DNA from 3 places in the Pseudoalteromonas sp. SR41-7 genome. Region 1 is predicted to be linked to each of the others. Evidence: predicted binding sites of a transcription regulator. Region 1 holds the regulator's gene; each other region holds the start of a gene.

Region 1 (11,136 bases):
GTATAGTTGGCTTACTTGGCCCTAACGGTGCTGGTAAAACAACGACTTTTTATATGATTGTAGGGCTTGTTCCTAGCGACAAAGGTAAAATATCTATTGATGATAACGATATTACTCTTTTACCTATGCATAGTCGTGCTAGATTAGGCATAGGCTACTTACCACAAGAGTCATCGATTTTTAGAAAGCTGACTGTTTATCAAAACTTAATGGCCATTTTAGAAACGCGCAAAGAACTAAATAAACAAGCCAGAGAAGACACGCTCAATAACTTATTAGATGAATTTAGCATACAACACATTCGTGATAGCCAAGGTATGGCATTATCGGGGGGAGAACGTCGTCGTGTAGAAATAGCACGAGCGCTGGCAGCAGATCCTAAATTTATATTACTGGATGAACCGTTTGCCGGTGTTGACCCTATTTCGGTATTAGATATAAAGAAAATAATAGAACATCTTAAAAATCGTGGGATTGGTGTATTAATTACCGACCATAACGTAAGAGAGACCCTTGATGTTTGTGAAAAAGCCTACATTGTTTCTCATGGGGAGCTGATTGCATCAGGTACTCCAGAACACGTATTAAATGATAAAACAGTACGCGATGTTTACTTAGGCGAGCAATTTAGGCTGTAACATTTACGCCATGTCTTTAAGCATCTGCTAGTATTAATTATAACAACATAAAAGGATTGTTAGAGATACATGAGGCAATCACTACAGCTGCGCATGGGCCAGCAACTTACAATGACTCCACAGTTGCAACAAGCTATTCGTTTGTTGCAACTCAGTACATTGGATCTCCAGCAAGAAATACAAGAAGCTCTCGACAGTAATCCACTATTAGAGGTTGAAGAGGCAGACTATTCCGAAGACGCTGCTGGTAAAAACGAGCAAAAAGCTGATACCGATGACATAACTGTTAGCGCATCTGCTGATGATGCTCCGAGCGAATACGAACAAGATACTGGTGAAGCACTTGCAAAAGACACGCTAAGTGACGACATGGCTATGGATGTCAGTTGGGATGAGTACATGAGTGCCGCTCCTGCAGCCTCATCAGGTCCAATGCCTGAAGACGAATCAATATACCAAGGCGCCTCTACTGAAACGCTCCATGAGTATTTAATGTGGCAATTACAACTAACGCCATTTAGCCCTACAGACGAAGCTATTGCTATTGCTATTGTAGAAGCTGTCGATGATTCAGGTATTTTAACACTAAGCTGCGAAGAGATTTTAGAAAGCTTTAATCAAGAAAACGAAGATGATAACGAAGTCGAACTTGATGAAATTGAAGCGGTATTAAAACGCATCCAACTGTTTGATCCTGTTGGTATTGCTGCACGTAGTTTACAAGAGTGTTTGTGTATTCAGCTTAATCAATTTGATAAAGAAACACCTTATATTAATGAAACGAAAATGATTTTAACCGAGCATATTGATCTATTAGCAGCTCGCGACTATCGTACATTAATGAAAAAAACTAAGCTCAAAGAAGAAGAGCTTAAAGAAGTAATGACACTAATACATACTCTCAACCCAAAACCTGCAGATACTATTGTAAGGGAAGAATCTGAGTATGTTATTCCTGATGTGTCAGTTAAAAAAATTAAAGGCCGCTGGGTTGTCGAATTAAACCCAGATAGCATGCCTAAAATTCGTGTTAATAGCCAATACGCAGCAATGTCTCGCACTGTAAAATCAAGTGGCGACAGCCAGTTTATTCGCTCACATTTACAAGAAGCTAAATGGTTTATTAAAAGCTTAGAAAGTAGAAACGACACGCTATTAAAAGTTACTAATTGTATTGTTAAGCAACAACAAGGCTTTTTTGAACATGGCCCTGAAGCCATGAAACCAATGGTTTTAAATGATGTTGCTGAAATGGTAGAAATGCACGAATCGACAATTTCTCGCGTAACTACTCAAAAGTACATGCATACACCCCGTGGTATATTTGAGCTTAAATATTTTTTCTCAAGCCATGTAAGTACTGAAAACGGTGGTGAATGTTCATCTACAGCAATACGTGCGCTTATCCGAAAATTAATCGCAGCAGAAAACTCAGCAAAACCATTGAGTGATAGCAAAATAGCGGATATATTGGCTGAGCAAGGAATTAAAGTAGCGAGACGTACAATCGCAAAATACCGCGAATCTCTTGCTATTCCACCGTCAAATCAGCGTAAAAGTCTGATTTAAGACGCTAAACTAAGAGGGTAATGCTTATGCAACTAAACTTAACTGGTCGTCACGTAGAATTAACCGATTCACTAAGAGACTATATTAATACTAAATTTGCGAAGCTTGAAAGACACTCTGATCATATTAATAATGTTCATGTCATTCTCGATGTAGAAAAATTAAATCAAAAAGCAGAAGCCACAATACACGTAAGCGGTGCTGAGCTATTTGCCTCTACAGAACATCAAGATATGTATGCCGCTATTGACTCGTTGATCGACAAGCTCGATCGCCAAGTAATCAAACACAAAGAGAAGCTTGCTCGACACTAATATGATGAAATTAAGTTCACTTATATGCCAGGACTGCAGCAAAGCTGCGGTCCTTTTTAATAGCAAAAAAAGAATTTTAGAGTTCATTAGCGAACTTGCTCACGACAAACTTCCGTATTTACCGCAACAAGATATTCTTAATGCTTTAATGAGCAGAGAGAAATTAGGTAGTACAGGTATAGGGCGTGGCATTGCTATTCCTCATGGAAGAATGAGCGGTGCAGAAGAGCCTTTGGCTTTAGTGCTCGTTAGCGAAACTCCAATAAACTTTGATGCAATCGATAATCGCCCTGTTGATATTTTTGTCGCACTCATCGTACCAGATGGCGATAACCAGCAGCACTTAAAGACTCTAGCAACCATTGCTGATAAACTAAACAACAAAGATTTTTGTAAACAGTTACGCAGTGCAAAATCTGATACTGAGCTTTACCAAGTTATTGTCGATCAATCATAGTTTTATAAAGGGTGTTAAATGGAGTTAATTATCATAAGCGGCCGTTCTGGTTCTGGAAAGTCGGTTGCTTTGCGCGTTGTAGAAGATTTAGGTTATTATTGCGTAGATAATATTCCAGTAAACCTACTTCCTTCATTAGTTCGCAGTGTATCTGATAGCTACGATAAAATTGCTGTTAGCATTGATGTGCGCAACATCCCTAAAGAACAAGATGAATTTAACGATATTCTTGAATACTTACCAGGCTTTGCAAACCCTACGTTATTTTATTTAGATAGCGACGATCAGACATTGATCAAACGTTTTTCTGAAACACGCAGATTACACCCACTATCAATAGACTCGTTGCCCCTTGATTTAGCCATCAAAAAAGAAAAAGAATTACTTGATGTATTAACCACTCGCGCCGACTTTATGATAGATACGACTGATTTAAGTGTTCATCAACTCGCTGAATCTATTCGTGAAAAGATTTTAGGTAAAAAAGATAAGCAACTGATTGTCACATTTGAATCATTTGGCTTTAAACACGGTATACCAAAAGAAGCAGACTACGTATTTGATGCACGCTTTTTACCAAATCCACACTGGGAACCAGAGTTGAAGCCTTTAAATGGGTTAGATCAACCGGTTAAAGACTATTTAGCTAATCACAGCATAGTGCAAAAATTCACATGGCAAATTCAAACATTTGTACAAACGTGGTTACCGCATTTAGAAAGAAATAACCGCAGTTATTTAACCATTGCTATTGGGTGTACAGGCGGGCAACATCGCTCTGTGTATTTAGCGCAAACTATCGGTGAAAGTTTTGCAATGACACATCCCAATGTAAAAATTCGCCATCGCGAGCAAGAAAAATAATATAGCTGAATAATCACCTGTTCAGCTTAGGTAGAGTAAGTTATGCATTGTGAAGATACCTTTTTAATAAAAAACAAATTAGGCTTACACGCCAGAGCAGCTACTGTGCTTGCGCAATTAGCAGTACAATTTGATGCGACAATCACATTATTCCAAGATGACAAAGAAGCAGCAGGCGATAGCGTACTTGCATTAATGTTACTTGAAAGTAGCCAAGGAAAAGAAGTTAAAGTTGTTTGTAAAGGCCCTGATTCTGAGCAAGCTTTACACGCTGTTGGAGAATTAATAGCACAACGCTTTAATGAACAAGAATAATCTGTTTTATAAAAACAATATTCGCATTACTAGTGCTTCAATTAAAACAGATATATAAAATAAATAGGTTAGTAACGCCAGTTAACTCACCTCCCCCCATAAAGTAATATAACAATTTATAAAGGACGCCAATGCCAGAAGCTTTTGAACAAGATTATCCACTACAGCAACTAAAGCAGGTGACGAAGTCACTCAATAGTGGTCAATTTGTTCAAGTTAGGCGCATGCTCGCAAAAACGGCTCCTTGTGATACCGCATTATTATTAGAATCATCACCGCATAAAATTCGCCGACTGCTTTGGCAATTGGTCGATCCTGATGTGCAGGGTGATGTTCTTGAAGAATTATCTGAAGATGTTCGTTTAGGCATTATTGCCCAAATGGAACCTAAGCACATTGCCGCCGCAACTGAAGACATGGGCCACGATGACTTAGGTGAAGTATTACGTAGCCTGCCAGATACCGTCTATAAAGACGTTGTTAGCGCGATGGACATTCAAGACCGTGAACGTGCCACGCAAGCACTGTCATATCAAGAGCGTTCAGCAGGTGCGCTAATGAACACCGATACGGTGACCATTCGCCCTGATGTAACACTCGATGTTGTACTTCGTTATATTAGACTGCGTGGTGAGTTACCAGAGGGTACAGATGATTTATATGTTGTTGATAAACATAACTGCTTTATAGGCGCTTTATCGCTGAGTACATTATTAACTAATCCGCCAGAAAAAATTGTCCGCGATTTAATGGATGAAGATTGTGAGTCTATCCCAATCTCAATGGATGAAAGTGAAGTAGCGCAATTATTTGAGCGTCATAATTGGATATCGGCCCCAGTGGTGGACGATAACGACCAACTCCTCGGTCGTGTTACTATCGATGACATCGTTGATGTAATCCGAGAAGATGCCGAGCATAGCTTATTAAGCCTAGCCGGTCTTGATGATGAAGAGGATACATTCGCGCCAGTACTAAAAAGCTCTAAAAAACGCTCAGTTTGGCTAGGAGTTAACTTACTAACCGCACTTGCAGCTGCTTTTGTAGCTAGCTTTTTTGAAGGCACTTTAGATGTTCTCCCTATTTTGGCTGTGCTTAACGGTATTGTCCCTTCTATGGGTGGTGTTGCTGGTAGCCAATCATTAACGCTTGTTATCCGTGGTATTGCAGTAGGTCATATAAACCAAACAAACCAACGTTTCTTGATGATGAAAGAACTGGCCATTGGCGCGCTAAACGGTATTTTGTGGTCACTATTAATTGCGGGTGTTATTGCGCTATGGCAGTGGGACTTTATGCTTGGTGGCGTACTCGCCTTCGCTATGTTTATGAACTTAGTGGTGGCAGGTGTTGCTGGTGCAAGTATTCCAATAATTCTTAAAAGAATGAATATAGACCCTGCTCTTGCAGGGAGTGTGGTGCTAACCACAGTGACTGATATTGTTGGTATATTCGCCTTTTTAGGTACTGCTACATGGTTGCTGATATAAATTAAACGCTTTAAATGTAAAAAACTACAGCAAAAATAGTTAGGGTAAATCAGTAGCTATGGCAACGGATACCAAACATAAAAATGACATACCTAAAAAAACGCTAAAACAAAAAAGCGTATCCATATTAAAAAGTGTACTGGTATATAGCTCTATATTTTTCGTCATTTATACCGCCGTCAATTGGTGGCGGCAACCTGTCATGCCAGCAAATCCTCAATTACAATTAATCGACTATAAAGGGCAAAACATTAATTTAGCAGCAATGAGCCAAGATAAACCCACGCTTGTGTATTTTTGGGGAACTTGGTGTCCTATTTGTAGTATTACCTCCCCTGCCATAAACGAACTCGCAAACGAGAATAAATACCCTGTTGTGAGCATCGCGATAAAATCAGGCTCTGATCAAGAGCTGCATGATTATTTAAATGAGCAAGGCTACAGCTTCAGTACTGTTAACGATCAACACGGGGAGATATTTTCCGATTGGCAGGGACAAGTCACGCCATCTTATATAATCTTAAAAGATAATAAAATGACGCAAGGACTCACCGGCATTCAGCCGTTATGGTCACTTAAATTGCGTTTGTGGTTATCATCAATGCTTTAAAAAAAAGCTAAACTTAGCACAGGATATCTAAAGAGAGGGGGCTCTAAAACCTCACTCTTTATCACCTACAATAATATAGATAATAAAGAGCAAAGCTGACTTAATTTACGTATACAAAAGCTAAAAAACGCGTACCGCAATTAGCCTTATCTATTAGCGAATAAAATTACTAACGTGTGCTTTGACGATTACCGCCCACTTTTGGCTTAGTGTTTGCCTTTTTAAATTGGCTAAAACCAGTATGTCGCGTTAGTGCCGGACGCCCACCTTTTTTACCACCTTTACCTGATTTTTCATCGCGCCCTTCTTCTGGCACTAAACAGTTAGGCCCTTTACCAATTAAATTAGCTTTACCCATTTTACGTAAAGCTTCACGTATCATTGGCCAACCAGCTGCATCGTGGTAGCGTAAAATAGCTTTATGTAATCTACGTTGGCGTGCGCCTTTAGGTACTGGAACAACTTCTGAGTTGTTTTTTATATTACGTAAAGAGTTCATCTCTGTATGGTAAATAGTCGTCGCATTAGCCATAGGTGATGGGTAAAAATTTTGTACCTGATCAAGCTTAAAGTCGTTTGATTTAAGCCATAAAGCCATGTTTACCATGTCTTCATCTTTTGTACCTGGGTGAGCAGATATAAAGTAAGGAATTAAATACTGCTTTTTACCGGCTTCTTTAGAGTACTTATCAAATAGTTCTTTAAATTGATCGTACGCTCCCATACCTGGTTTCATCATTTTTGATAATGGACCATCCTCTGTATGCTCTGGCGCTATTTTTAAGTAACCGCCTACATGGTGCGTTACTAATTCTTTAACGTAACGCGGGTCGCGTACAGCTAAATCGTAACGTACACCTGAAGCAATCAATACCTTTTTAATACCCTTAACTTCACGTGCTTTTTTATACAAATCTATTGTTGGCGTATGATCTGTATCCATGTGTTTACAAATATCTGGATACACACATGATAAGCGTCTACAGGTACTCTCGGCCTTTTTGCTCGTACAGCGCAGCTTATACATATTCGCCGTTGGGCCACCTAAATCAGAAATAACACCAGTAAAGCCGGGAACTTTATCTCTAATTTGTTCAATTTCTTCAATAATAGATTCTTGTGAACGACTTTGAATAATGCGCCCTTCATGTTCTGTAATTGAGCAAAACGAACAACCACCAAAACAGCCACGCATAATATTAACAGACGTTTTAATCATATCGTAAGCAGGGATTTTAGCATCACCATAACTTGGGTGAGGAATACGCTGATACGGCAAACCAAATACAGCATCCATTTCATGTGTTTCTAATGGATATGCTGGCGGGTTTACCCAAATAGAGCGATCGCCATGTCGTTGGTAAAGCGCTCTTGCACAACCAGGGTTTGTTTCTTGATGTAAAATTCTCGAGGCATGGGCGTATAAAGGTTTGTTAACACTTACTTGCTCATAAGCAGGTAACTTAACATAGGTTTTTTCCCACGGCTTAGGACGTGCAGGCTGAACCATGATTGGTTTTGCCGCTTCTGCTTTTAAATCAATACCCGCTTGTTTAAATTCAGATTTACTACAGCCAACATCATCCGCGCCATATGGGTTTGGAATAGGGTCTATTTTACCAATTTTATCAATAGCGGTAGAATCACTGCCACGCCAACCAGGTAGAGGCTCTTTTCGAATAACAGCCGTGCCGCGAATATCCTGAATCGTATCCATCGTTTCACCCGCCGCAATACGGTGTGCAACTTCAACTAGCGGGCGCTCTGCGTTACCGTAAATTAAAATATCGGCTTTTGCATCAAACAAAATACTACGACGTACTTTTTCCTGCCAATAGTCGTAATGAGCAATACGGCGAAGGCTGGCTTCAATACCGCCAATAACAATTGGGATACCTTTGTATGCTTCACGGCATTTTTGCGAGTAAATCATCACGGCGCGATCTGGGCGCTTACCGCCAACGTTATTAGGCGTGTAAGCATCATCGTGGCGCATGCGTTTTTCCGCTGTATAGCGGTTGATCATCGAATCCATGTTGCCGGCTGTTACACCAAAAAATAAATTCGGTCTGCCGAGCTCCATAAATGCATCTTTAGAGTCCCATGCAGGTTGGGCAATAATCCCCACTCTAAAGCCTTGCGCTTCAAGTACACGGCCAATTACAGCCATACCAAAACTAGGATGATCAACGTACGCATCGCCACTAATTATTATTATGTCGCAACTATCCCAGCCAAGTGCATCCATTTCTTCACGTGTAGTTGGTAAAAATGGCGCGGTGCCATAACATTCAGCCCAGTATTTAGGGTATGAAAATAAGGCGCGCTTAGCTTTGAGTGTGCTCATAATTGTGGCCGTAGAATAACAAAAGGCGCGAATTATACCCTACTAAATTCTTTATATATACAAAGTAGTCAAAGCATATCGCGCTTTAAATTCTAAATCGTTCATTAGCTTAAATAATAAGTTAATCTTTTTTAGCGTTTATTTATAAATTCTATCAATTCATGCTCAGGCATTGGTTTAGCATACATAAAACCTTGTACCTCATCACAGCCTAAGTTTTTTAAGAACTGAGCTTGTTCTTGTGTTTCAACGCCTTCAGCAATCGTTTTTAAACCCAACTTAGCACCAAGAGAAATAACTAAGGCAGCAATAGCGCCAGTGTCATCATTTGGCAGATCCTTAATAAATGCACGATCTATTTTCAATCTATCCAAGGGTAAACTTTGTATATAACTAAGCGATGAAAAGCCAGTCCCAAAGTCATCAATAGCAACTTCCATCCCTAGCTCTTGAAGCTCTCTAAGTGTATTAATAACAGTTTCGAGTTCATCCATTACTACGCTTTCAGTGACTTCTAATTCTATGTTTTTTGGCTTAACGCCATATTTTAATAATGTATTTTTAACGTTTTGAGCATAGCCTTTTACTTTAAACTGTGGAACAGACACATTAACCGCAATACAAATTTCGGTACCCATATTTTCTAGGCGCTTTTGTTGTTGGCAAGCTTGCTCTAAAACCCACTGCCCTATATCAACAATCAAGCCCGCATCTTCTGCAAGTGGAACAAATACCGCTGGCGATATATATGATCCATTACCGGTGGGCCACCTAAGTAATGCCTCACACCCAATTAGAGACAAGTCTCCTAATGAAAGTTGAGGTTGGTACCATACCTCTAACTTGTTTCGAGCAAAATCATGGCGTAATTGCCTAATAATTCCTATGCGCCAAGCCATTTTATCTTGCATGTCTACACTGTAATAAATTCCCTCTTTGTGTTTTGTTTTTTTAGCTTGATTAAGTGCAATATAAGCAACTTTAAGTGTATCAATCCCGCTACTTTGAAAGTCTTGCTGTTGGCATAAACCCAATCTAAAATCGATAGGCAATGTATGCTCTTCTGCGCAAAATGGAACACCTAACTGCTCATTCAATTTTTTTAAGTCGAGTTCATCACGGCGAATAATAAAACCAAAAACATCAGCACCAATACGAGATAGTAACTTAGCTGTTGGGTAGTTTTCTTTTAACCTTTGCACAATGCCAATTAATACTTTATTGCCGACCTCTTGCCCTAAGCCATTATTAATATCTGCAAAATTAACTATATCAAGTAGTACAAATACATAATCATTCACGTGCGGCTTTTGATAACGCTCTACCCGTTCAATAAAATTGGTACGATTTGAAATACCTGTAAGCACATCTTTATAAGCTGCATCTCTTAACTTTACAAACAGCCTTATATTATCCAGGGCAACACTCACATTTGTTAAGAAGATTTCAGCAAACTGCAATTGTGCTTGCAAAGGAACATGGTCACATTCTATATATAAAGCCGCTTTTCTATGCTTACTTTTTAATACAAATGTTGCACTTGAGCCTGTATGTTGATGCTTTAATAAATCAAAACACAACTCAACTTGTTTAAATACTTTGCTATCAACATTAATTAATTTTTCACCAAAGTAGTCTTCGTAATGCCCACAACCACCTAATACTTGAATAAAGTCATCGCCGTCTAATTTGCTGCACACAAGCCCTCGAGGTGAACACTTTAAAATAATACTCATGTGCTTGATGATTTCTTTGCATAGTTGCTTAATATCAGTAAGCCCTAAAATAGACTTTGATGCAGAAACAATCGTGTTCATTGCATCACTTTGATATTCAAGCTGGCATACCTGCTCGTAAGAGCGAATAGCGGTTATGAGCGATGTTACTAATTTAGAGCGAGTGAGTTCTGTTTTAGTTTTATAATCATTTATATCGTATTCACGTATTACTTTTTCTTCTGGTATATTACCAGCTTGCCCTGTTCTTAAAATAATTCTCACATGTTGATTATTTAATTCGTCACGCACCCTTTTTACAACCTGCAAGCCAGCATCGTCAGTTTCCATAATAACGTCTAAAAAAATAACTGAAATATCGTTATTTTCAGCTAAAATCTCTATTGCTTCAGCTCCCGAATAGGCATCATGAAATCGCAAGCCTGCCCCCAAAAACTCAACCCCAGACAAAGCTAACTTTGTTACAGAGTGGATCTCAGGTTCGTCATCAACAATTAAAATATCCCAAAACTTAGTCGGCTCAATTACTGCATCATCTTCATAGTCTTGTTCAAAAAATAAAAAATCGTTTTGATCTGACGACATTCGCTCTCCTAGGTAGCAATTTATAAATTATTTTTGGTTTATAATCTAATTCATACTATAGTCGATTAATAAAAAGTTGTTGTATTTCAACTCAAAAAACTAATAAAAGGTGTGCTTATTAAACCATTAAAAATATTGATCAAAGGCGTACTGTTATTGTTATTGGTATTAGTACTGGTAGGGCTGATACTTCCCCAAAGTTATAATGTAA
Region 2 (11,136 bases), on a different contig from region 1:
TCTTTTTGTGTAAGCGCCCAGTCCCACGCTTGAGTATTGTATAGCGGCACTGTTGATAGCGCATGGTGGTGGCTTCCACTGGACTCTTTAGTTGAGTACGATAAGTACAATAAAGTACGATTTTCAGCATCGTAAATACGACGTACTTTTAGTGATTTAAATAATATACTTTTAGATGATTTAAAGATCACTTCGCCCGATTTGCTACGGTCTATTTTTTGTAGCTGCTGCGCTGTAATTGGCCCCGTTTGACGACACGCTATAGACATATCAGAGGGATCTGAAAAATCTAAATTAGCCTCTATATGACTAATATGACAAGTAACGCCCTCAACAATAGGATCTTGCTGCGAATTCACCACAACATCTTTAGTTGTAAATAACCCAAGGCTTACCGAAGCAACATCGTCAGAGCAAGCACTTAACGTAACAATTGCACCTGCAAGTAAAGCTAAACGTTTAAATTTTTGTGGTAATTTCATACTTATCCTTAATCAATATATAGGTAACTTAGTAGATAAGTTACTAAGCGAAGGTTCACCTGTTTGTTTTTATACTAACATCAAAAATAAATACGACTAAATTAGTTTAAAGTAAAGATTTTAGATAGCTCAGGGTTTAGTGACCCCTCTTGTATTTGATACAATTACCTCTCGCTCATGCAGTAACTCATAATAGGAAACGCCTAAATGCCGCACATTATTATTGAACACTCAGAAGACCTCCCCGTTTTACCTCAAGTACTGGTAGAAAAAATTCATACAACCGCTTTCGAAAGTAACTTGTTTGAATTAGAAACCATAAAAACACGTGCTATTGCTTATCAGCAATATCAACTTGGCGCAGGAAAATCAGGGTTTATACATATCGCGGTACATATTTTGGCAGGACGCTCAATTGAGCAAAAACAAATGTTAAGCGAACTGCTACTTTCATGTTTAAAAACATATTGCAGAGCATCAGACAGTCTAAGCGTAAATATTTACGATATTGAGCATGAGATATACCGTAAAAATTAGTTAACTCTTGTAGCTTTGAGCAATAAAAGTAAACACTAGTAAGTAAAAAGCCCCAATAGGGGCTTTTTTGTCTTCTGACATTAAATGCTGATCACTGTCACTTATAAAGCAAAGCATCTGATCTAACGCTGGAATTTAATAGTGCATTCGCACTATTCCAAATTTAAGAAAGCTTAGCTTAATCTATGGATTAACTTTATTTAGATTACGTTTATTCTTAGGGGTAACTAAAGAATAAAAATTACACAATATTAAATTAATGTAGCTTTAAATAATTTGGATAGATATTTACTTGGGAAATTTGTAAAAGTGGTGGCCCCTCCCAGACTCGAACTGGGGACCTAACGATTATGAGTCGTGTGCTCTAACCAACTGAGCTAAGGGGCCAACTTTATATAACTGCTAGGCAGTTAATTTTTGAAGCGTTCAGTCACAGAGCGACTAAAGCGGGTTGCAGTATAAAAACTTTTTAGGTGCTTGTCACTACCAAAAACCTTTATTTTAACAATCAACAAGCTAACTGCTTAAATAGTAATCTTTTAAGTGGGCATAAACATAAAATGTAAGATATTTACCGTGCTATTCACTGCATTAAATTATAAACAAAACCTATCCCATATAGTCTTTTATATTTAACCCTCTACTTTTTAAGCAAAGCTAACATATATGTGTAGGCATACAAGGCTGTAAAAAATACGCTTGGGGCTACTGTCAGTGCCAAATTAGGTGTCTGATTAACTACATTCACCATAATCACTAAGCTCGATTGAACAGTAATCGGAATAATAGGCGCAAAAAGTACGCCTGCTATTTTTTTATTACTTAAATACGAGGCGCTAGAGTTAATTGCATTATTAAAACTTTGTCGTATTGCGACGTTTTGTGGTGTTTTAGAATGAAACATACAAATAATTGGAGTTACGAACGCAAGCGTTACATAACTAAACTTATACTTGTTGACGACCTTTTCTAAAATAAAGGTAAAAAACAGCGTTACAAATCCACTATACAACCCTTGCACTAATGCAGCTTGAAAAGTGACCGATTTAGCAATGTCTGCCGCACTATTTGCCCAGAAGGCCCAACTAAAATAAAAAATGAATGACACAACGCCTGACATTATAAGTCGAATATTCAATTAACTACCTCAACATGCCTAAAAACCTAGTTTAATGATAACACTAGAAGTGAAGGTAATATTGTCACTAAATAATAAGGTATTTGATTGTATATTATAGATGTATAAACACACTAATGTTGAAGATTTCCTAAATGGCATCAAATCAGAATCTGAGCGCGACTGTTAACTGGAAAGCTTATTAGTAAACAATAAGTATAGTTTTAAAATAATATTGGGAGTGAGTTAAGGAAGTGAATTAATGGGTTGAAGTGTTTTAAAAAATGGATTTAATCTAAAAACTCTCTAAAAACTAATATTGTGAGCCGATCGGTACTAAAGTATTTAGCTAAACCTCAGTAGTCGGCTTACACAATATATAATCTGTCATTATTTTTTCGCAATAATGTAGATTGCATGTATTAACCCTGGGAAATAACCTAGCAGTGTTAATAGAATATTTAACCAAAAATGCATACCTAAGCCAACTTGCAAAAACACACCTAATGGCGGTAATAAAACCGAAAGTATTATACGAATAATATCCATGATCAAACTCCATTTAAATTAAACATTGAAAAGACTTAAAGCCCAGTATTACTGGGCCTTAACTATACTGTATTATTCAGCAACAATAGCTAGTTTATCAACTACGTCGCGAACATCTTCAGCATTTTTAGCAATTTTAACTGCTAGTTGCTTTTCAGCTTCAGACTCTACAGAGCCATTCAGAGTTACCACACCGTTGTCGGTATCAACATCAATGTCTGTACCACCTACTTCTGAGTCAAACAGGAAGCGAGTTGTGATTACAGTGGTGATTTTAGCGTCCGTTAGGTCGTTATCATCATCGTCCATCATGTCGTTGTTTTTATCTTCGGTGTCCATGCTTTTAACAACAGTAAGGCTGTTATCAACATCAGTTACACCATCTAGGCTAAGTACAAGTTCTTCTGCTAGCTCTTTATCGAGTTCGCTATTAACTTTACCTGTAAGTACTACTTTGCCATTTTTTACATCAGTGTTAATGTCAAAGTTGTTTAGATTAGTGTTCATAAGTAGAACGGTTTCTGCCTTACCATCAATCCAAGCATCTTTACTTTCGTTTTCCCAGCTGTTTGCTTGGGCACCCATAGCCGTAGTACCAAGAACTAGAGCTGCGATAATAGATTTGTTAAATGTTTTCATAATCTTTCTCCTTTTGATTAAAGACACTTTAACTAATGCGAGCTTCAGGCCAACTTTATTTATACTTAAAATTCAAAGGCTTGAATTAATTAAAAGATAAAACCTTATCTATGTTTGTGTAACTATTTACAGGCTACTCGGTAAAACTTTCTCAAATAGTGAAAATAGCTAGATAATTGCTCTTTTGGTTAATCTATCGTTAATATAACAAAACAAAAAACACCGTTAAAAAATAACCAATTGATAATTAATGAAATTATATTTGGTACGCGGTTTGCAGCCTAACTACAAGAGCAGTATCAATAGTAAATATAATAAGGAATAACTCATGTCTGTAAAAGTTGAAGACCGCCCAATAGAGCAAGTACGCGAACAAGTGATTGATCAATTAATTTATAATTACAGTCATGGTGTTATTTCTGTTGATGCATTCGAAAGACGTTTAGATAATGCGATGGATGCACCTAATAACGAAGCACTGCTAGCCTTAGTAGAAGACTTAACACTTAATACCGATCAGCAATATAAAGCAGAAAAACAATCGCAATTTACACCACACTATAGTGCACAGCAAAACAGTGATGATGATTTTACATTACGCAGTATTTTAGGATCTAACGAGCGAAGTGGTCAGTGGGTTGTGCCAAAAAATATATATTTGAGTAACTTTATGGGATCGGTGGTGCTTGATTTTACCGATGCTATTTTTGCGCATCAAAATGTAACTATTCACGTTAACTGTATTTTTGGTAGCGATGAAATTTACGTACCAGAGCATGTCAATGTAGTGTCTAAAATGTTTTGTATTTTAAGTAGCCTTGAAAATAAATCTGTGTCGCTTAACAAACGCCAAGGCCCTACAATTCATATTGAAGGAAAGGCAGTAATGGGCTCGGTTGAGGTAAAAATAAAGCGCACAATTAAAGAAAAATTTATGAGCTTTGCAAATGAGCTAAAAACCCAGTTTGGCACGGGTAATAATAATCGCTCACTATAATTGAGTAGCAGCACTTTAGCGTGCTGCTTAGTATTTTATTATAAATCGTTATTTCGCTCGCTTGGTATATCACTTAAATACTCTACAAACTCAACTTCAAACCCTGCAGGATCAATAAAGTAGACATTCTTTCTGAAAGGATTCTCGTTACCTTGCTTGCTTAGAGTAAAACCCACTTTATTTAAGCGCATTACTACTGCGCTTAAATTATTAGTTACATAAGCAAAGTGTGCAAAACCAATTTGATGGCCCGATAAGTTTCTGTTTTCACCTTCACCATGACTGCTTATCGCAATGTAATGCGTGTCATCTCCAAAGTGTACCCAGCGTCTTGGTTTTCCATGCCAATCGCCTCTGCCCTCACTTCTAATCGACCAATGTGGAAATACAGCGCGATAAAATGTAAGCATACTATCTATATCACTCGCGACTAAGTTTACGTGCTCTAAATACATAATGTTATCCTATCAGTTAAGTTAGGAGCACGATAAAATCTCAAGTTAACTTTAGGTAAAGTGTTATTTAAAATTAATTTATTTAAATGCAGATAATTATTTTTTAAAAATATATAAACTTTTCAATCTTGTATAAAAAACAAACACAAGTATTTGGGGTTTATTGTTTACTTTATGGCAAAAGTCGCTAAAATACGCCGGCTGAAATATATAAACGTTCTTTTACAACCCAAAGGTAATACCATGCATCCAATGTTAAACATTGCGGTTCGCGCTGCGCGCAACGCAGGCAAAATTTTACTTCGCGCAAGTGAAGATTTATCAAAAGTTGAAGTGCAACAAAAAGGCGCTAACGACTTAGTAACTAACATTGATAAAGAAGCCGAAGCCGTAATTCGTGACACTATTTTACAGTCTTACCCTACTCACTCAATTGTTGGTGAAGAACTAGGTGAGCATAAAGGCAAGGATGATGATTACCAATGGATTGTAGATCCTATCGATGGAACAACTAACTTCATCAAAGGTATCCCTCATTACGCGGTTTCTATCGCACTTAAAGTCAAAGGTCGTTTAGACCAAGCTGTTATTTATGATCCAATTCGTGGTGAGCTTTTCACTGCATCTCGCGGTCAAGGCACTCAGTTAAACAGTAAACGTCTACGCGTTAGCAAAACTACGGTTCTTGCAGGCACTGTACTTGCTACTGGTTTCCCTTTCAAAAACAAAAACCACATGGATGCATACACTGAAGCGTTTAAAGCATTGTTTGTACACACTGCTGATATTCGCCGTGCAGGTTGTTCTGCTTTAGATATGGCATACGTTGCAGCTGGCCGTGTTGATGGATTTTTTGAAATTGGTTTAAAACCTTGGAACTCTGCTGCGGGCGAACTAATGGTTAAAGAAGCGGGCGGTATGGTTGTAGATTTCGCCGGTGGTAATAACTATAACCACAGCGGCAATATTATCTGTGGTTCACCAAAACTGACTCAAGCAATTATCCGCGAAATTCGTCCAGTATTAACTGAGTCGTTACTTCGCTAATTAAATGCTATTAATAGCATACTAAAAAGGAGCCTAGGCTCCTTTTTTTGTGCCTAAAAATAAGGGTTATCGAGCTTAATTTCTATTGTTTTACCTTTTGTATAAGGTAGTGTATTTAAATCCTTTGCGAAGTATTCATTAAATAATGCATCAAACTCGCCGTTTGTCTGCATTAATATTAAGCCCTCCTCTACTGCCTTTGCCAATTCGGGTTTACTCTTAGTCACAAAATAATAAATACCCGTTGGGTAGCTTATATATAAATCAGGCACAACGACTAAGTTACTTTGTTTGTTTTCAATAAGCTCAGAATTAACCTCAATAAACGAGCGAGGAAAGTAATCTATTCGCCCACGGCTCGTTAAAGTGAACATGGCTTGGTAATTGGTAAGCGGCCTTACACGTAAGCCGTTATAGGACATTATTCTTGTATCTGGCCAGTTGTGACCCTGCACTGCTGAAAACTCTCCTAGCTGCTCTAGGGTTTTTACGTCTTTAAAGCGTGCTACGTTTTGTTTATTAGTGAGTAAAGCCCGCTTTCCTATATAACCTTTAAATAGTGGTATTTTAATAGCTAAAGCAAGTGCCTCTCGCTCTGGACTACTCATACTCCAATACATATCTAGTTCGTTATCATTTAGGTTTATGAGCTTACGTTTTTGCTGATCTGATATGGGAGTCATCCTAATAACCCCAGGATAGTTAACACTCTCAAGTGCACGTACCAGTAGCTCACTTAAGTACTCTTCTCGTGCGTTTTGAGTATCTTGCTTTTGGGCTACATTAATTATTTGCTCTTGCGCCATAAGTGCAAAACTTGCAAGCAGACCAAGTACACTGGTCGAGATTTTTATTGGCAACATAATAATTACCTATTTTTATTTAAATTACCTGCTTATTGCTTGCTAGGCGCACCACTGCGGGCGCAGGCCCTTTACGTTTGCAAATAAACAAATAACTATGGCGATAACGTTTGGCTTCTTTTTTAGCATCAGTTGCGAGTGCTGCAACTTGGTGACTGTTTTTACATTGTTGTAAATCAGGCTCAACTAAGCCAATCGATAACGTTAGTAGCGGCACAAATTGCTTTTCTCCTTCACGATTTGTGGCCCAATACCCTTCGCTCTTTATGTGCTCAGGTGTAAAAAATATACGAGACTGGAGTTGAAATTGCTCAATAATGGTATTACATATATCAACCGCGTTGTGCTGATCAAACACCACCATAAAGTCATCGCCACCTATATGTCCTACAAAGTTAGCACTATTTTTACACGCTTGCACTGTTACATCAGCTAATAGTTTAATTACACTGTCGCCGCTAGCGTAGCCGTATAAGTCATTAAATTGCTTAAAATGATTTAAGTCTATATACGCGAGTGAAAACGGATTACTACCTTTTAATCGCTGCTCTATAGCTTCATTAATTGCCACATTACCAGGGAGCATAGTCAGTGGATTAGCGTGTTGTGCATGGCGTATTTTTTCTTCGGTTATGTGTTTTAAAATATCGCGAAGCGGCGCTAAACCTAAATAAGCGTTTTCTCTGGTTATCACTATATGGCGGCGTATATCAAAGTCTTGCTCAGTTATTTGTTTACTTACGGTATCGAGTAATTGGTTTTCGTCAACGACTAAGGGCTGCTTATCCATCAGTGCAGTAACGGGGCGTTTATCGTAAAGAGCATGCCCATAGGGCGCTGCAAAAACTTCTGTTAATTGATCTCTGTGAAGTAACCCTACTGGCTGGTTTTCAGTATTTAACACTGCAATGCTTATGAGTGATTTATCTTGCTCAAAGAGCTTATGCGCATCTTTACAGCGAGTGTCGCTGCTTATTGCAGGTTGCGTAACCGATAAGCGACCTATTGCCATAGATTGATCAAACAATGTGTTTGATTGCGTAAATGAAAGAGCTTTTAGTTGCTCTGAGCTGAAATCTTCACTTGGCTTTATGCTTGGCTTTTCGAGTAAAAACCCTTGTACATTACTAATGCCTAAGTTTTCTACAAATGTAAGCTCTTCTGGACGTTCGATGCCTTCGGCAATAACCTGAGTATTAGTAGCTCTGGCCAAAATAGTAATAGATTTCAAAAACTCTTTTTTAACTTCGCTTTCATCACAATGATCAATAAAATAGCGGTCAATTTTTACAAAATCAGGGCATAGTTCAGACCATTGCTTTAACCCTGAATACCCAGCGCCTAAATCATCTATTGCTATAGTAAAACCGAGCTCTCGATAATGGGCTATCGTTTTTAATAACAAGAAGCCATCATCTACTTTTTCTTGCTCAGTAACCTCTATAACTACACGGTTAGCAGCTAAGCCAAATTGCTCTATTAGGTGCAATGTTTCCCCTTTAGGGTGGCAAGGGTCTAGTAGTGTTTTAGGGCTTACATTTAAAAATAATTTACCTTGTAGGTTAAGCCTTACAAAGTTTTCAATCGCTTTAGAGCGACATAGTAATTCAAGCTCCGAAATTAAACATTCCTCATGGGCAACTTTAAATAACGTATTAGGCATTTCTAACGGGCTATTTTTAGGTCCTCGACTAAGTGCTTCGTAACCTAAAATAACTTGATTACTAATATCAAAAATAGGCTGAAACAGCGTTGTTATTTCACCGCTTTTTAAAATGTACTCTAATACTTTGCGCTGAATCGTCACGTATTTGCCTTACAACTATTTTGATTGGAGCAATAAAGTACCAAGTGTGTATGACATTTTTATTGCGCAAAAAAAATGCGCTCATAAAAAAACCGCTCATAAGAGCGGTTTTTATTAAGTACAAACCTAGTTACGGCATAGCGTCTTGGTCTGCGCCTTCTTTTTCTATTACTTCTGGTATTAAATCTTCTTTGCTTACGCCCATTGCTATAGCAACAGAGCTTGCAACATAAATCGAAGAATAAGTACCAATAAACACACCAAACAGTAATGCAGTTGCAAAACCATGAATGGTTTGTCCGCCCCATGCAAACAAGGCAATCAATACTAAAATAGTCGTGATTGATGTTACAAGTGTACGGTTAAGTGTTTGCGTAAGTGAAATATCAATAATTTCTATCGTATCGTCAATGCGTACCTTACGGAAGTTTTCACGTATACGGTCTGATACAACAATCGTATCATTGAGTGAATAACCAATTACCGCAAGAATTGCCGCTAATATAGTTAAATCAAACTCTAAACCTAATACCGAAAATAAACCCACAGTAATGATAACATCGTGTAGTAGTGCACCTACCGCACCTACTGCAAAGCGCCATTCAAAACGAAACGCAACGTAGATTAAGATACAAATAAGCGCAGTTAACATGGCAAGGCCACCCTGCTCTTTTAAGTCTTCACCTACACTTGGGCCTACAAATTCAATACGGCGCATTACTACGCTGTCGTCTGCTTTTTTAAGTGCATCGATTACTTGGTTACCAATTACTTCAGCTTTTACATCGCTACCGCGTGGTGCTAAGCGAACTAAAATTTCTTGGCTTGAACCAAATAGCTGCACTGATGCATCAGCAAAACCATTATCAGCTAGTGCATCACGTACTTTTTTAAGGTCAGCCGGTTGTGAAAAACCCACTTCTACCGCAGTACCGCCGGTAAAATCTAAACCAAAGTTTAGGCCTTTGATAAAAATTGATGCAAACGACGCTAAAATTAGTAGCGTCGAGAAACCCATAGCCACTTTTCGAAGAGACATGAAACGAAGGGTTCTACTACCCAAACTTAAAATTTGCATGTCTGCTCCTTAAATCGAAAGTTTATCAATGCGTTTACCACCAACAAATAAGTTGATTACCGCACGGGTACCAACGATGGCTGTAAACATTGAAGTTAAAATACCAATCGCAAGTGTCACTGCAAAGCCCGCAATCGGACCAGTGCCCACTGCAAACAGTATAATGGCAGCAATTAGTGTCGTGATGTTGGCATCAAATATAGTGCTAAATGCGCTATCGTAACCAAAATGAATCGCTTGTTGAGGGCTACGGCCATCGGCCAGCTCTTCACGAATACGTTCAAAAATAAGTACGTTAGCATCAACCGCCATACCTACCGTTAATACAATACCGGCAATACCTGGTAGCGTAAGTGTAGCGCCCGGAATTAAAGACATAACACCTACAATTAGTACTAAGTTAGCCGCAAGCGCAAGGTTTGCAACCATACCAAAACCTTTGTAGTACACAAGCATAAACACAAGTACAAACGCAAAGCCAAGTGCAACCGCAGTCATACCCGCTTCAATATTTTCTTGTCCTAAGCTTGGACCTACTGTGCGCTCTTCAACAATTTGAATTGGCGCTACAAGTGCACCAGCACGAAGTAGTAAGCTTAAGTTATGTGCTTCTGCTGGGTTATCAATGCCGGTAATACGGAACGAGCGATCAAGACGGGCTTGAATCGTTGCTACGTTAATAACTTCTTCAACCTTAATAGGCGGAAGCGCTTTACCGTCTGCATCTTTTTTACCTGATGGCTTGTACTCAATAAATACCGTTGCCATACGCTTACCAATAGCACGCTTGGTAAAGGCATTCATTTTTGCCCCACCTTTGCTATCTAACGTAATACTTACTTGCGGACGTTGGTATTCATCAGCGCCAGATTGCGCGCCCGTAATATGGCTGCCCTCTAAAATAATACGCTTTTTAAGTACAACAGGGTAACCGTCGCGGCTCATGATCATTTCAGTACCCGCTGGGATACGACCTTGGGCAGCAGCGCTAATATCTGCGTTTTCGTCTACTTCACGAAATTCAAGTGTTGCTGTCGCGCCTAAAATTTCTTTAGCACGTGCAGTATCTTGAATGCCTGGTAGTTGAACAATAATACGCTCAGCGCCTTGGCGTTGTACGTTAGGCTCTGCAACACCAATTTGGTTGATACGGTTACGAATAATCGTTTCATTTTGCTTGATAGCGTAGTCACGAATCTCTTTGAGTTTTTGCTCACTCATTGTCGCAAAAAATGCTTTATCGTTACTGCTGTCATCAATGTAGACATTTAGCGGGTAGCGAGTTTCTAAGAAACTCTCTGCAGCATTTTTGTCTTCTTCGGTACGCATTTCTACACGCATACGATCGGAGCCTGCTACGCGGCGAACACTACGATAACGTAGTTTTTCTTCGCGCAGGTCACTGCGAAAATCTTGTTCCATTTGCTCAAGCTGGTTATCAACCGCTGTTGCCATGTCGATTTCCATGGTGAAATGTACGCCACCACTTAAATCAAGACCTAGCTTCATAGGGTTACCACCGACCGCTTTTAACCAAGCTGGTTGAGCAGGTGCCATATTAATAG
Region 3 (11,136 bases), 360 kb from region 1:
CCTTGCAACGTCAATGGAGCGTTTATCATCGGGTATGCGTATAAATAGCGCAAAAGATGATGCGGCAGGTCTGCAAATTTCAAACCGTTTAACTTCACAGGTAAATGGTTTAGCGGTTGCACAACGTAACGCTAACGACGGTATCTCAATGGCGCAAACGGCTGAAGGTGCAATGAATGAGTCTACCAACATACTACAACGTATGCGTGAACTTGCATTACAATCATCTAATGGTTCAAACTCAGCTACTGACCGTGAAGCATTACAAAAAGAAGTTTCAGCGTTACAAACAGAACTAACACGCATTTCAGATACGACTTCGTTTGGTGGGCAGCAATTGCTAGATGGTAGCTTTGGTACAAAACAATTCCAAGTTGGTGCTAATGCTAACGAAACAATTTCTGTATCTTTAAAGAATATTAGTGCGAGTAACATTGGTGTACAGTCATTCGATTTGGCTGGTACCGCTGCCGGCTTAGGTGAAGCAGGTACTGCTGGTGCAACTGCAGCAACAAACGGTAATGGTGTTACTAATGGTGGTCTTACGTTAGTAGGTAAAGATGGTGCTAATACTCCTATTACAAATGCTGCGGGAGCTAGCGCTTCTACCATTGCCGATTCTATAAATGCTAATCAAGCAGATACCGGTATAACAGCTGATGCTCGTACGCAAGTTGAACTTTCTGCGTTAAGTAACTCAGGAGCGTTATCTTTCAGCTTAAACGGAAGCGTTATTTCTGCTAATCCAACATCAACAACAGATATGGCTGCAATTGCCGATGCTGTTAACGAAAGAGCTGGCGAAACAGGGGTTTCGGCTCAGGTTGCAGAAACTGGTAACCTAATATTAACTGATGAGTCTGGTGATGATATTAATATTGAGGATTTCGTTGATTCTACAGGAGCAGGCACAATAGTAGCTAAAGGTGTAGAATATGATGGAACAGTTGGTGCAACAGCAATAACCTTAACTGCTGGCGGTACTGCGGACTCTACATCAGTTGCTGGGAGTATTCGATTATCATCTACTCAAGCGTTTTCTGTAACATCAGGTGATGTAACTTTAGGTGCAGATACTGCAGCGAATGTTTCTGCATTGGATACTATTGGTGATGTTGATTTATCTACAGCTTCAGGCTCTCAAAATGCGTTGGCTGTTATTGATGGTGCGATTGCTCAAATCGATAGTCAGCGAGCAGATTTAGGTGCGGTACAAAATCGATTGGATTTTACTATCAGTAACCTCTCTAATATCTCAGAAAACGTATCTGCATCACGCAGTCGTATTCAAGATACTGACTTTGCAACTGAAACTGCAGAGATGACGAAAAACCAAATCTTGCAACAAGCGGGTACATCAATCTTGTCGCAAGCGAATCAGTTGCCACAAACAGCACTTAGCTTATTAGGTTAATAAGTCAAAAGTAATAGCTTAATGGTTAGCTAACTAATACATAAAGTCAGTATTAGTATTCTAAAAAAGGAGGTGGCTTTAGCTACCTCCTTTTGTGGTTTAAGAATATAAACTAAGCTATTGTTGGTTTAATTAAGTACACATAGGAATCTGTTATGAATACAATTACTTCAAACGCAGAAATTACAACATTACCGACTCCCATTGCTGGTGATGATAAGCAAATAGGACAAGCTGCTCACTCTTTAACTGAGCGAGCAATTGATGATGTAAAGCAGACGGATGCACAAAATCAACAAAAATTACAGCAAAATCAATACAACAATAATAATCAAGATGAAAAAGCTCAGCCGTTAGAACGCGAACAGCTAGAACAAATGGCGCAACAATTGCAGGATTTTATGGGTGAAATGAACCGCAGCTTACAATTTAAAGTTGATGAAGATTCAGGCCGCGATGTGATTAAAGTGCTCGATAAAAACAGTGGCGAAGTTATTAAGCAATACCCTTCTGAGGAAGTATTAAGTTTAGTGTCTAAACTGTCTGAATCTGCAGGAATTTTAATTGACCAAACAGTTTAGTTGGTAGTTGTAATTACCAATATTAAGTTAATATATTTTTAAGTATTCAAAGAGGTGAAGTATGGCTATTTCGTTTACTGGTTTAGGTTCAGGGCTAGCGGTATCAGATATTGTTGATGCACTTGTCAATGCTGAACAAGCACCGGCTGAGTCTCGCTTAAATACTACAGAAGGTAAATTAACGACAGATATTTCTGCTGTTGGTGCACTTAAGTCAGCGCTTGAAAAAGTGCAAACCTCAATGGAAGCATTGGGTGATAGCGACAAATACCAACAACGTAGTACATCAGGTACTGATGACTTTATATCTATAAGTGCAGACGAAGATGCTCAACCAGGTGGTTATGATGTAAAAGTTAACAACTTAGCCACGGAGCATAAAATATTGTCGCAAGCATTCGATGCTGATACGGCGGTAGGTGAGGGAACAATGACCCTAACCTCTGGTGATAATAGCTTTGAAATTGAAGTCTCAGATACTGCGACACTTAGTGAAATTCGTGATGCGATAAACGATAGCAACGATAACGACAGTATTAATGCGACTATCATTACTGATGATAGTGGCCAGCATTTGGTTATGTCCGCTAAAAATAGCGGTGCAGAAAATGAAATTAAAATAGAGATTGCTGATACCGATGGTAATAACACTGATGTAAATGGTCTTTCCCGTTTGGCATTTGACACTGCTGGTGTGCAAAATGCGAGTGAAGTAATTGCAGCAATTGATGCATCAATTACCATTGATGGCTCGCTAACTGTAAGTAGTTCATCTAATGAATTTGCCGGAGTGATTGACGGTATAACAATAACAGCTAAAAAACCGCACGATATCGATGACGACATAAGCGACATATCAATTACCGAAAATAATAATAATATTAGAGCAGGCTTAAATAGCTTTATTGAAAGTTATAATGAGCTGTTAGAGCTGAGCAATAACCTAGGTGCCTCAAGTGAAGCGGGTGCAGGAGTCATGGCTGGAGATTCACTACTTCGAGGCGTTATGTCAAAGCTTCGTAGTGAAATAACTGAATCAGTTGATTTAGGTGACGGTAACTCGTTATCACTTTCGCGGCTAGGTGTAGAAACAGACCGTTATGGTGTTTTAACGCTAAATACAGAAACACTCGATGAGCAAATAGACGCAGATGTAAATTTAGTGCAGCAGTTTTTTGTAGGTAATGACGATGATGGCTTCGCACAGTCTTTTGATGAGCTAATGAGCTTTTATACAGATTCTGACGGCATTATCCAAAACCGAATTGATAGTAAAACAAATCAGCTAGACGATTTAGATGATCAGCGCTTGGACCTTGCCAGTAAAATGGAGTCGCTATCGTCTCGCTTATATGCTCAATATAATGCGATGGATTTATTAGTGGCGAGCCTTAATAACACCAGCAGTTATGTTCAAGCTCAATTAGAGAATATGCCAGGCGTAGTACGAGATAACTCTTAGTAGATAAGTATGATATTAAATTAATAACTAAATTAAGAAAGCACAAAAAAACCGTTATTTAAAACGGTTTTTTTGTGTTTTCTATTTGAGTAGATTTTAGCGACTTGCTTTATAAGCTTTAATCGCCTTACCTGATTTTTTATGTTTAATAATAGCTTTAGATGACTCGTTTTTTGCACTATTCGCTTTTACTAAAATGGTATTTATACTAAGCTGAATTAATTCTAATTGCTTTGCGCTTGGGCCGTCGCTGCTTTCGCACCATTGCTTTAGTTCAACATTTAAAGTGTCTAAAAGAGGCCGAGCTTCGTCTGCGTTATTATCATTTACTAACACTTCAATATTACTAAGCAACGTTTGTATGAGCTCAGAGTAGTTTGTTAGTTGCTCTGAAGATGTTGGCGAGTCCATAATTTAAATTAAACCGCAGGGCTTCGTTGATCTAGTGGAATGTTATCCCAGCCTTCTTTAATTTCTTTAACAATACTTGATACTTCCACAATTGCTTCAATATCGTTGTTTATGTTCGCTTGCGTTAAACGGCGTTGGCAGTAGTCGTACAGTGCCAATAAATTGTTAGAAATACTAGGGTCTTGTTCTACTTCTAAATTAAGTGCGTCTTGCAGTGCACCAAATAATAAAACACAGGCCGAAATATTTTCACCTTTTTTTTGTATTTCTTTGCGCTCAATAAACCCTTTTGTTGCTGCTAAGCGACCGATGATATTACTGAATATAAGGTTTATTTGTTCGTAAGGGGCCATTTCGGCAATACTACTGGCACGAACTTGACTGTATTTTTTTACTGAGACATGAGCCATGGGAAAATCCTAAAATTTAAAACGATAAAATTATGTGAAAGCTAATATAAAAAATTAATTAAGCTTTTATACTTTTATAAGAACAAAGCAATATTAATGCCAAGCATTTTCACTTATTTATGTATCGGCATTTGTAACTTCAACTTAAATTTATAATTGAGTTTATTTACTAACAATAGCATTTTTATTGCAGAGTAAATTAATTTTTAGGGCTAAGTTATAGTTAGGTAATAGTTAAGTAATGGCTAAGTTAAAACTATAACCCATACTTAATGATTAACTATTAAGTATGATTGACTTAACTAGCCCGCCTGTTTTTTGGCGTTTATGTCAAAAAACTGCCGCTATCACTTGCATCCATGCTGAACTGGCTTACAATTTAACTAATTATACAAATTAGTGAAAGTACGGCTCGCTAAATATGATCTTGATTTTAGATAATAATAACAACCGCGCAATAGGATTAAATGCTTCACTTGGCTTTATTGGTGAAGCTGTTCAACTATTAAGCGAAGACTGCTTTGAACAAGAATGCAAAAAATATCAGCAGCAAGAATGCATGATCATTTTAGGAGCATTGCAATCACTTGACCACGAAAGCTTAATTAAACGCTATCCAACATTACCCTTTTTGTTAATTGGCGAAACGCTAAAACCACTATTAAGTATAGCTAATGTAGTGGGGCTTATTTGCGAGCCGTTTAATCACGAAGTAACAACTCAGTTACTTCACGATTGCCAGCAGTATCAGCGCATGTTGCCAAATGAGCATAAGCATTCTAAACCACATAAAACTTTTGACGGACTTGTTGGTGAAACAGAAGCCGTAAAAGATGTTCGCTTTTTAATTGAACAAGTGGCAAAAACCGACGCTAATGTTTTAATTTTAGGCGAATCAGGCACAGGTAAAGAAGTGGTTGCCCGTAATGTACACTTGCTTTCAAAGCGTATTAATGGACCGTTTGTACCTGTAAACTGTGGTGCTATTCCGGCTGAGCTGCTCGAAAGTGAACTCTTTGGCCACGAAAAAGGCGCGTTTACTGGTGCTATATCGGCTCGTAAAGGGCGCTTTGAACTAGCTCAAGGCGGGACGCTATTTTTAGATGAAATAGGCGATATGCCACTGCAAATGCAAGTTAAGTTGCTGCGAGTATTGCAAGAACGCAGCTACGAACGTGTTGGTGGTACAAAGGCAATCCAAGCTGATGTACGCGTTATTGCGGCCACGCATCGTAATCTTGAAACAATGATTGAAGAGGGTAGTTTTAGGGAAGATTTATATTACCGTTTAAATGTATTCCCTATCGAAAACCCATCGCTGAGTGAACGTGCTGATGATATACCGCTGCTTTTAAAAGAGTTAATGCGCCGTGTTAACGACCAGACTGGTTCTACCGCTAAGTTTACAGAGCGCGCAGTTGAGAGCTTAAAAGAACATGCTTGGCCTGGTAATATTCGTGAGCTTGCTAATTTGGTGGAGCGTATGGTTATTATGTTCCCTGACAAAGTGGTCGATATTCCTGATTTACCTAACAAATATCGTTACATTGAAGTTGAAGCCTACGAGCCAGAATACCCTGAAGAGTTAATGGAAAAAGACGCCTTTAACGATATATTTAGCACAGGCTTTAGTGATTACGAAAGTGAGCCAGACGCTGAGTTTAGCCAAACGGGTAGTGGGCTATTACCTGATGATGGTATTGAACTTAAAGATTATTTAGCCGAACTTGAAATAAGCTTAATTACCCAAGCGTTAGAGCGCTATGATTACGTTGTAGCTCGCGCTGCAGAGATATTAGGGGTTCGCAGAACAACACTCGTTGAGAAAATGAAAAAGTATAATCTTTCAAGAGATTAAGGTTTAAAAGCAGCTGTCAGTGTTAAGTTATAAATTGGCCAAACACAGTAGATAAAGAACCCCTCGTTTTGTAGGTGCGGTTTTATACCGCACTTTACTTAAAAAATATTAGCAAGAGCGCGAAGTAAATTCGCACCTACACGGTTTTTACTTTTGTTGTAGACGCTAGACTTGCTCGCGTGAAAAGCGTAGCTTTTAATCATTTAAATAAAACGTTATTTCACAAAGAGAAAAAACGAGGATAAATGAGAAACCATAGCCAACTTACGCGTTACTTCTCTATAGCGCAGCGTCTCTTAACCTCTTTGTGAACTCATCACTTTTATGGTTAGAAATCACTTACTCACTAAAAGTCTTAATAATTTCTTCTTTTCTAAAACAATCATTACTGTGATCGTTAACCATACCGCAGGCCTGCATATGCGCATATACCGTTGTTGGGCCTAAAAACTTAAAACCCCGTTTTTTTAAATCTTTAGCAAATGCAGTTGATGCCTCTGTAATTGCTGGGTAGTCCTCAGCGTTATTTAAATTACTTATAATCGGTTTATTATCGACAAACTGCCATTGGTAGTTACTAAAACTTCCAAATTCTTTTTGTATTTCTATAAAGAACTTTGCGTTGTTAACAGTTGCCGCAATTTTTAAGCGATTGCGCACAATACCCTCATCAAGCATTAATCTCTCAATGTCATCTTGTGTGAATTGTGCCACTTTATCTACATCAAAATTAGCAAATGCTTTTTTATAACCGCTGCGCTTTTTTAAAATTGTGTACCAGCTTAAGCCGGCTTGCGCTGATTCAAGAGTGATAAATTCAAACAGCTTTGTATCATCATAAAGAGGGACGCCCCATTCTTCATCATGGTAAATAACGTAGTCGGGTTTAGTGGTGTCGAGCCACGGGCAACGGCACTTTTTTTGCTCACTCATTATTATTCCTTTTTGTGTGCGTCATTTTTATGTCGCTCAAATTATTGATGTAACTCAATGATATGTATGCAAATAAATTTTGGTATAAATCGTGCATTTAGACATATATCTACATCAATTCGAGATTTGATTATGGCCCTTGCCAGCGTGCTAAAACCACAGTTTTTTTCTGCAAATCAGTATAACCCATGTTTACTTCAAGAGGAGTACATTGGTGAATTAAGCGATCTGCGCAAGCAAGCAAGTTGGCTTTCGCATTTGGTTGATACCATGCCTGCAGGCGTGGTTGTACTTGATGGCAAAGGGTTGATTGCAAAAGCGAATCAAATAGCGATTGATATGCTTGGCGAGCCACTTGAAGGCGAACGCTGGTTTAATGTTATTCAGCGCTCTTTTAGGCCACATCAAGATGATGGCCATGAAGTGTCTTTAAAAGACGGACGCCTAATAAAGCTTGATATTACTGCTTTAGCACCAGAGCCTGGGCAACTTATTTTAATGACGGATTTAACCGAAACTCGCCGCTTACAAAAACGTGTTGCACATATGCAGCGATTAAGCGCGCTGGGTAAAATGGTTGCATCATTAGCGCATCAAGTACGTACGCCGCTTTCAGCCGCTATGCTTTACGCAGCTAATTTAGGGTCTAAGCGCTTACCCGAAGCATCTCGCGATAACTTTCAAACAAAGTTAATGTCGCGTTTAAAAGATTTAGAAACTCAAGTAAACGACATGCTGTTATTTGCTAAAAGTGGCGATCAGCAAGTTGTTGAGCAAGTTTCAATGCAGCAGCTTTTAACCGAAGTTAAAGCGGGTGCTGATGCGATGGTCGCACTTAATGAAAGTGAACTGGATGTAAGCTTACCAGAACCCGATATACAAATAGTTGGTAATAAAACGGCATTGGCCAGTGCTATTCAAAATCTTGTGCACAATAGTATTCAAGTTATTGGCAGCGGCGCAAAAGTAAAAATTAGCGCACAAAGAGATTTAAAAGATTTAGATATGGTTCGTATTAGTGTGAGCGACAATGGCCCAGGTGTTGATTTAAGCCAAAGCGATAAAATTTTTGAACCATTTTTTACTACAAAAAGTCAGGGCACAGGTTTAGGGCTTGCTGTAGTGAGTTCGGTGGCTAGTGCGCACCAAGGCCGTGTTGATGTGACTAATAATACGCATGGTGGTGCCTGCTTTAGCTTGTTACTGCCTATTAAGGCAACATCTAAATTAGAGGGGTCATTATGAGTAACACTATTTTAGTTGTCGAAGATGACGCAGGGCTTCGTGAAGCCTTAATAGATACCCTTGAAATGTCGGGTATTGAATGTGTTGCAGCGAGCAGTGCTGAGCAAGCAATGTTACTACTTAAAAAAGATCAATTTTCGCTTGTTGTAAGCGACGTGCAAATGGGCGCAATGAGTGGGCTTGATTTACTACGCAGTATTAAATTAAACCATCCTGATTTACCTGTATTGATGATGACGGCGTATGCCACAATTGACGATGCGGTAGAGGCCATGCGCCTAGGTGCAATTGACTACATGGCAAAACCATTTGCACCTGAAGTGCTGTTAAATATGGTGAGCCGTTATTTGCCTGAAAAAGAAAAAGAAACCGACGGCCCCATTGTTGCTGACCCAACTAGTATTCAATTATTGGAGCTTGCAAGTAAAGTAGCACGCTCTGATGCAAGTGTAATGGTACTTGGTCCAAGTGGTTCAGGTAAGGAAGTACTTGCGCGTTATATTCATGATAAGTCGAGCCGATGTAATGAGCCATTTGTAGCGATTAACTGCGCGGCTATTCCTGAAAATATGCTCGAAGCCACGTTATTTGGTTACGAAAAAGGGGCTTTTACGGGCGCGATTCAAGCATGTCCGGGTAAGTTTGAGCAAGCACAAGGCGGCACTATTTTACTTGATGAAATTACTGAAATGGACTTAGGGCTACAAGCTAAACTTTTACGCGTACTGCAAGAACGTGAAGTAGAGCGTTTAGGGGGGCGTAAAACAATTCAGCTCGATGTACGTATTTTGGCAACCAGTAATCGTGATTTAAAAGAAGCTGTGTCTGAAAATCAGTTTAGAGAAGATTTATATTACAGGCTTAATGTTTTTCCACTTATGTGGCGACCATTGTGCCAACGCCCTGGCGATATTATTGTATTGGCTAAGCATTTAATTGAGCGCCATATAAGTAAAAGCAAAGAGCCTATGGCGTATTTAGATAAAGCTGCTGAGCAAAAGTTACTGGCTCACGCGTGGCCTGGTAATGTACGCGAGCTTGATAATGTTATACAGCGTGCGCTTATACTGCGCACGGGTAACACAATAAACGAGCATGCTATTTTTATCGAAAACTTAGTATCTAATAACTTTGTTATGGAGCCTTCATTGGCACCGGCGCAAACCGTATCGCCAACAGAATTAGCTCATGCAGATAAAGGTGTTGATAAAAGCACGTTAAGCTCTGCATATTATGATGAAAAATCGCATGCTGAGGATGAGCCTAATCAAGGTTTGCTAGCGGCAGATACCGGTAGCTATAAAGATGAGCTTAAAGACAAAGAGCATCGTATTATTTTAGAAACCCTTGCACGTTGCCAAGGTAAGCGTAAAGACGTTGCTGAAACGTTGGGTATAAGCCCACGAACTTTACGTTATAAACTAGCGCAAATGCGCGATTTAGGTATTTCACTTCCTGCATAACCTCCTATAAACCCTAAGTTTGCGCTGCGAGCTTAGGGTTGTCAAAACTCTGACTCACACAAATTAAAGTTAACCTACTGTATTTTAATGATTAATTATTTGGCATGCTTTGTGCTTTATTACTTATAAGAGTTCACTGCGTGTCAGAGATAAATTATGAAAATTCAAAACAGTGCTGTATTTCAAGAAATGCAATCAATGGCTTTAGAAGCCGGCCGTAATAATCAAACTAATAAACTGCCAACTCAGGTGCAGTCTACTTCTACAGCACAATTTGGCGACATGCTAAGTGATGCAATAAATTCAGTGCACGGGTTACAACAAGATGCCGCGCAAAAAGTAACAGCAGTTGAGATGGGGGATCGAAGTGTATCTCTTGCTGAGGCGATGATTGCTTCTCAAAAATCGTCAGTTGCTTTTGAGGCTACAGTACAGGTTCGTAATAAACTTGTTGAAGCTTATAAAGAAATCATGAACATGCCCGTTTAATTAGGTAGTGGAGAATTATTGTGGCGCAATCTAACCAATCTACAGACCTAGCACTTGCTGGTGGCGGTATTGACCAAAGTGGTGGTGATGATCAACAAGAACAAAAGTCAGGCTACTTAAGTGCTTTAAATGGTGTTGATGTATTGCGCCAAGTAACATTGGTTATAGCATTGGCTATTTGTTTAGCTATCGCGATTTTTATTATTATTTGGGCTCGTCAGCCAGATATGCGTCCGTTAGGCAAAATGCAAACAGAAGAGCTTATTCAAACATTAGACTTTTTAGATGCGCAAAAAATTGAATACCAACTAGATGGCAATGTTGTATCGGTTGATGAAAGCGAATACCAAAACATTAAATTGCTAATGACCCGCGAAGGGTTAGAGCAAGGCCCTGCATCTGGCTCCGACATAATTATGCAAGATATGGGCTTTGGTGTAAGCCAACGCTTGGAGCGTGAACGTTTAAAACATGGTCGTGAACAGCAATTAGCACGCACCATTGAAGAGCTAAATAACATTACTCGCGCCAAAGTATTGTTAGCCATCCCTAAAGAAAACGTATTTGCCCGCAGAGAGAAAAAACCATCCGCTACTGTTGTATTAACACTTAAGCGTGGCCGCTCACTTGACCGTGAAGAAGTAGACTCTGTTGTTGATATGATTGCTTCAGCAGTACAAGGCTTAGAGCCTGCACGTGTTACGGTTACTGACCAAAATGGTCGATTATTAAATTCAGGTTCGCAAAGCTCATTAGCAGCACGCTCTCGTAAAGAATACGATTTAGAACGTAAGCGCGAACAAGAGTATCTTGAAAAAATAGACAGTATTTTAATACCGGTTGTTGGGCTTGCAAACTATACAGCTCAAG

What was found. The regulator sigma-54, encoded in region 1, starts transcription at its own class of promoters, with help from an activator protein. The targets are predictions, from matches to a motif close to GTTGGCACGNNNNTNGNNT.
Region 2: the regulator sigma-54 is predicted to act here: its motif matches at 3,360-3,378, upstream of H5092_RS03195 (BON domain-containing protein).
Region 3: the regulator sigma-54 is predicted to act here: its motif matches at 4,364-4,382, upstream of fliS (flagellar export chaperone FliS).

What each region holds. Positions count from the first base shown of each region.
Region 1 covers NZ_JACJEF010000001.1:476,549-487,684, forward strand. Annotated here, with positions in the region: gene lptB (LPS export ABC transporter ATP-binding protein) at 1-638, shown strand, start outside; gene H5092_RS02215 (RNA polymerase factor sigma-54) at 708-2,207, shown strand; gene hpf (ribosome hibernation promoting factor) at 2,234-2,521, shown strand; gene ptsN (PTS IIA-like nitrogen regulatory protein PtsN) at 2,526-2,978, shown strand; gene rapZ (RNase adapter RapZ) at 2,997-3,842, shown strand; gene H5092_RS02235 (HPr family phosphocarrier protein) at 3,885-4,157, shown strand; gene mgtE (magnesium transporter) at 4,289-5,647, shown strand; gene H5092_RS02245 (protein disulfide oxidoreductase) at 5,850-6,257, shown strand; gene H5092_RS02250 (YgiQ family radical SAM protein) at 6,427-8,604, opposite strand; gene H5092_RS02255 (EAL domain-containing protein) at 8,736-10,925, opposite strand; gene H5092_RS02260 (SRPBCC family protein) at 11,037-11,136, shown strand, end outside.
Region 2 covers NZ_JACJEF010000002.1:101,461-112,596, reverse strand. Annotated here, with positions in the region: gene H5092_RS03220 (CreA family protein) at 1-482, opposite strand, end outside; gene H5092_RS03215 (5-carboxymethyl-2-hydroxymuconate Delta-isomerase) at 690-1,019, shown strand; tRNA gene H5092_RS03210 (tRNA-Ile) at 1,330-1,406, opposite strand; gene H5092_RS03205 (hypothetical protein) at 1,660-2,157, opposite strand; gene H5092_RS03200 (YqaE/Pmp3 family membrane protein) at 2,527-2,685, opposite strand; gene H5092_RS03195 (BON domain-containing protein) at 2,758-3,324, opposite strand; gene H5092_RS03190 (LiaF domain-containing protein) at 3,653-4,321, shown strand; gene H5092_RS03185 (VOC family protein) at 4,360-4,776, opposite strand; gene suhB (inositol-1-monophosphatase) at 5,020-5,823, shown strand; gene H5092_RS03175 (ABC transporter substrate-binding protein) at 5,877-6,686, opposite strand; gene H5092_RS03170 (GGDEF domain-containing protein) at 6,706-8,493, opposite strand; gene secF (protein translocase subunit SecF) at 8,624-9,571, opposite strand; gene secD (protein translocase subunit SecD) at 9,581-11,136, opposite strand, start outside.
Region 3 covers NZ_JACJEF010000001.1:114,717-125,852, reverse strand. Annotated here, with positions in the region: gene H5092_RS20795 (flagellin) at 1-1,414, shown strand, start outside; gene H5092_RS00620 (flagellar protein FlaG) at 1,570-1,995, shown strand; gene fliD (flagellar filament capping protein FliD) at 2,057-3,457, shown strand; gene H5092_RS00610 (hypothetical protein) at 3,554-3,868, opposite strand; gene fliS (flagellar export chaperone FliS) at 3,877-4,278, opposite strand; gene H5092_RS00600 (sigma-54-dependent Fis family transcriptional regulator) at 4,700-6,136, shown strand; gene H5092_RS00595 (DNA-3-methyladenine glycosylase I) at 6,476-7,069, opposite strand; gene H5092_RS00590 (PAS domain-containing sensor histidine kinase) at 7,202-8,314, shown strand; gene H5092_RS00585 (sigma-54 dependent transcriptional regulator) at 8,311-9,777, shown strand; gene fliE (flagellar hook-basal body complex protein FliE) at 9,934-10,266, shown strand; gene fliF (flagellar basal-body MS-ring/collar protein FliF) at 10,287-11,136, shown strand, end outside.